One region of the Mycobacterium sp. IDUB_9 genome, then DNA from elsewhere that is predicted to be linked to it. Evidence: riboswitches for the same ligand, from Rfam matches in the RefSeq annotation. Region 1 holds a riboswitch; the other holds the start of a gene.
What was found. A riboswitch is a leader RNA that binds a small molecule or an ion and turns the genes downstream of it on or off. The one in region 1 is predicted to bind glycine.
Positions count from the first base shown of each region.

Region 2: it holds a riboswitch for glycine, as region 1 does, so the genes downstream of both, ACZY08_RS01620 (L-serine ammonia-lyase) here and gcvP (aminomethyl-transferring glycine dehydrogenase) in region 1, are expected to answer to the same signal.

Region 1 covers NZ_JBVAXU010000009.1:96,010-98,403, forward strand. The annotation lists gene ACZY08_RS27605 (bifunctional nuclease family protein) at 1-138, shown strand, start outside; gene ACZY08_RS27610 (MerR family transcriptional regulator) at 385-1,005, shown strand; glycine riboswitch at 1,112-1,210, shown strand; gene gcvP (aminomethyl-transferring glycine dehydrogenase) at 1,365-2,394, shown strand, end outside.
Region 2 covers NZ_JBVAXU010000001.1:304,703-307,096, reverse strand. The annotation lists gene ACZY08_RS01625 (oxidoreductase) at 1-750, opposite strand, end outside; glycine riboswitch at 1,028-1,128, shown strand; gene ACZY08_RS01620 (L-serine ammonia-lyase) at 1,182-2,394, shown strand, end outside.

The DNA of each region.
Region 1 (2,394 bases):
GTGCTCGCCGAGGCCGGCCTGCTGATTCCCGACGAGAACGATCAAGATGGCGGCACCGGCGGTGTGCCTGAGGACGAGGTCGAGAAGTTCAAGGAGTTCCTGGACAGCGTTTCGCCGGACGACTTCAAGGCGACATGACCGTCGCCCGCGCCTTGCAGGTCACGGATACGTCTCAACTGGGCATATCGGTGTCGACACGCGGCGCGGGAGTCAATCGGGCGGGAAATCGGGCGCCATACTTTCATCGCAGCCAGCAATCAGGGCTCGGCGGGAAGCGTATGCTCGACACATTCGAGCGCGCAGCAAACCGCCGCAGAAGAGATGGCTACGGTGCGGGACATGGCACTACGGTGCGGGCGAGTTCGATCGGCGAGAGGATTCACAGTGGGTGACACGCCACGGCAGGAAGAGCTGGATCTGGCTACCGGGAGCGGCGCGGAGCCGCCTGTCAGGCCGGCTGGCGAACCCGTGCAGGGTGGTCTGTTCCCCGATGATTCGGTGCCTGACGAGCTCGTCGGTTACCGCGGTCCGAGTGCCTGCCAGATCGCCGGCATCACCTACCGGCAGCTCGATTATTGGGCGCGCACCTCCCTGGTGGTCCCATCCATCCGGGGTGCGGCCGGTTCGGGCAGCCAACGTCTCTACTCGTTCAAGGACGTCCTGGTCCTCAAGATCGTCAAGCGGTTGCTGGACACCGGAATCTCGTTGCACAACATCCGGGTTGCCGTCGACCACCTGCGCCAGCGCGGCGTGCAGGATCTGGCCAACATCACCCTGTTCTCCGATGGCACCACGGTCTACGAATGCACCTCGGCCGAAGAGGTCGTGGATCTGCTGCAGGGCGGTCAGGGCGTGTTCGGGATCGCGGTGTCCGGCGCCATGCGTGAGTTGACCGGCACCATCGCCGACTTCCCGGGCGAGCGCGCCGACGGTGGCGAGTCCATCGCGTCACCCGAGGACGAGCTGGCGTCGCGGCGCAAAAGCCGCGATCGCAAAATCGGCTGAGTTCCCGCCGCAAGCAGACACCTAGTACCCCGGGGCCGACGGTTCCGGGGTACCTGTGCGTCCGTTCGCGAATACCGGTGCGCGGCCGGTAGAATTGCCGACGCATCGCCCTCGCGCGGGAGAGTTTCGTGACAGCCAGCCACGGACGCCGAAGGAGCAATACCTCTCCGTCAACCTCTCAGGCACCCAGGACCGCGCCAGGCCCCGATGCCTCTGGAAAGTGGTGCCCCTGTGGGCACCCGCCCATGGGGAAAGGTCCTGTACCGGGGCTGAATCTCTCAGGCGCCCGGACCGGGTCGACGACAGAGGGAGAGGGACGCCTACGACGTCTCAACACGTCTGCGCCTCAGGAGAGTGTCGTGTCCGACCAGCATCAATCGCGTTTCGCCGATCGTCACATCGGTCCCGACGCCTCCGCCGTTGCCACCATGCTCGAAGTGATCGGCGTGGCATCCCTCGACGAGCTCGCCGCGAAGGCGCTGCCGGCAGGCATTCTCGACGCGCTGGCCTCCGACGGGGTCGCCCCGGGCCTGGAGGGTCTGCCGGCGCCTGCCACCGAAGAGCAGTCACTTGCCGAGCTGCGTGCGTTGGCCGATTCCAACACGACCGCGGTCTCGATGATCGGCCAGGGCTACTTCGACACCTTCACGCCCGCCGTGTTGCGGCGCAACATTCTTGAGAACCCCGCCTGGTACACCGCCTACACCCCATATCAGCCCGAGATCAGCCAGGGCAGGCTCGAGGTGTTGCTCAACTTCCAGACCATGGTGTCCGACCTGACCGGACTTGAGGTGGCGAACGCCTCGATGCTGGACGAAGGCACCGCCGCGGCCGAGGCGATGACCCTGATGCACCGCGCGACCAAATCCAAGACGAACCGACTGCTGGTCGACACCGATGTGTACGCGCAGACCGCGGCCGTGCTGGCGACCCGCGCACAGCCGCTCGGCATCGAGATCGTCACCACGGACCTCAGCCAGGGCCTTCCCGAGGGCGAGTTCTTCGGCGTCATCGTGCAGCTGCCCGGTGCGAGTGGCCGCGTCGTGGATTGGACGCGCCTGATCGCCGATTCTCATGAGCGTGGCGCACTGGTTGCGGTGGGTGCCGACCTGCTGGCGCTGACGTTGATCAAGCCGCCGGGCAACGTCGGCGCCGACGTCGCCTTCGGGACCAGCCAACGGTTCGGTGTACCAATGGGATTCGGCGGTCCGCACGCCGGCTATCTGGCAGTGCACGCCAAGCATGCCCGGCAGCTGCCGGGCCGGTTGGTCGGTGTCTCCGTCGACGCGGACGGGTCGCCGGCCTACCGCCTGGCGCTGCAGACCCGCGAGCAGCACATCCGCCGGGACAAGGCGACCAGCAACATCTGTACTGCGCAGGTGCTGTTGG
Region 2 (2,394 bases), on a different contig from region 1:
CGCGATGGTGTCGTTGCCCAGCAGTAGACGCAGCGGCGGCTGTGCGGATTCGACGACATCGATGATGGCCCTGGCCGCCTTCACCGGATCGCCCGGCTGATCGTGGTTGCGGTCGGAGGCGGCGGCGCGCATCTGTCCGGCGGGACCGTCGGCGTAGTCGTCGATGACGTGGCGCTGGGTCTGCAGGCTCGAAGAGTCGAGGAAGTCGGTCCGGAAGTAGCCGGGCTCGACCACCATGGCGTGCACGCCGAGCGGCTTCAGTTCGGCGTTGAGGGCCTCAGAGATGGCCTCGACTGCGAACTTGGTGGACGCATACACACCCCAGCCCGGCGAGCCGACGAATCCGCCGACCGAGGAGATGTTGACGATGGTGCCCGACCGTTGTGCCCGCAGCACCGGCATGACCGCGCGGGTGACGGTCAGTAGCCCGAACACGTTGGTTTCGTAGACGGCCCGTACCTCGGCGTCGGTGGCCTCCTCGACAGCGCCCAGCAGCCCGCGCCCCGCGTTGTTGATCAGGACGTCGATGCGGCCGAAACGATCCACGGCGGCCTTTGCCGCCTGTTGCGCCTGCTCCTCGTTGGTGACATCCAGGGCCACTGCGAGCACGCTGTCGTTCTCTCCGAGGGCTGCGGTGACGGCAGCCGCGTCGCGTGCGGTCGCTACTACTTGATGACCGCGCTCCAATGCGTCGCGGGCGATCTGCAGTCCGAATCCGCGGGATGCTCCGGTGATGAACCAAACGCTCATGTTTTTGACCACCTGTTCCGGTGTCTAACTGAACTGTACGATCAGTTTAGTTTTGTTGGACGGACGGTGTAACCGCGCGCCGGGCGCAGGTATTCCAAAGGATCCAGATCGCAGGAAAATGCACCCAGTCAGATCGACAGGCGCCGCTCATGGCCGGGAGTAGCATCCGTTACACAATTCAAAATGTCGATGACGCATTGTGGGAGAACCTCCGAGTCCGGAGGTGCCGTAGGTGCAAGTCCTCTCCGGGAATCTCTCAGGCCCAATACCGCAGTGCCGAGGCAACTCTGGAGAACAGCGTGCGTATCCGCCGCGCTTACCGAAGGGGAAACGGCGCCATGCGCCGAAGCTCTCAGGTTTCAGGACAGAGCGGGGAGGTGTCACCACACGATGCATCGCGTAACCGCGATGCCCGAAATTGGAGTCATCTCATGGCGGTCAGCGTGTTCGATCTGTTCTCGATCGGGATCGGTCCATCGAGCTCACACACGGTCGGCCCGATGCGGGCAGCCGGTTTGTTCGTCGACGAACTCGTCGGTCGCGATGTGGTCGGGCAGGTCGCCGAGGTCACGGTGGACCTGTTCGGCTCGCTGGCGGCGACGGGTGCCGGGCACGGCACGATGCCGGCGATTCTACTGGGTCTGGAGGGTTACCGGCCCGAGACGATCGAGACCGACGAGATGGAACGGCGCCTTGCGACCATTCGCGGCCAGGGCACGATCCTGTTGGCGGGCCGGACCGCCATCGCGCTGACTGAATCCGACATGCACCTGCACCCGGGGCGCCGGCTCGCCCAGCACCCGAACGCCATGACATTGAGGGCACTCTCGTCCGGTGGTGACACGGTCCACCGTGAGACCTACTTCTCGGTCGGCGGCGGTTTCGTCGTCTCCGAATCCGAGGTCGCCGAATCCGAGGCGGTCCGCTGCGAGACGGAACGAGACGCCGACGGGTCCTTCCACACCGCCGCCGAGTTGCTCGCCCTGACCGAGCGCGACGGACTGTCGGTGAGCCAGGCGATGATGCGCCACGAATGCATGGCCCGAAGCGAAGCCGAGGTGCGGGACCGTCTCCTGCGCATCCGTGAGGTCATGGACTCGTGTCAGGCCAACGGGATGTCCCGGGACGGCTACCTGCCGGGCAACCTGATGGTCCGCCGTCGCGCCAAGGACTGGTACGTCCGGCTCAATGCCGAAGACCCACAGCGTGATCCGGCCTTCGCCGAGGACTGGGTGAACCTGGTCGCACTCGCGGTCAATGAGGAGAACGCATCGGGCGGCCGGATCGTGACCGCGCCCACCAACGGTGCGGCCGGGATCATTCCGGCGGTCCTGCACTATGCGTTGCGCTACACCCCGGCAGGAATCGCGGATCCGGACGACGCGACCGTGCGCTTCCTTCTCACCGCCGGTGCCATCGGTTCGCTGTACAAGGAGCGAGCCTCGATTTCGGGGGCTGAGGTCGGGTGTCAAGGTGAGGTCGGCTCCGCGGCGTCCATGGCTGCCGGAGGTCTGGCCGAAATCCTGGGCGGCACACCGCAACAGGTCGAGAACGCCGCCGAGATCGCCATGGAACACAGCCTCGGCCTGACCTGTGATCCGATCGGCGGTCTGGTGCAGATCCCGTGCATCGAACGCAATGCCA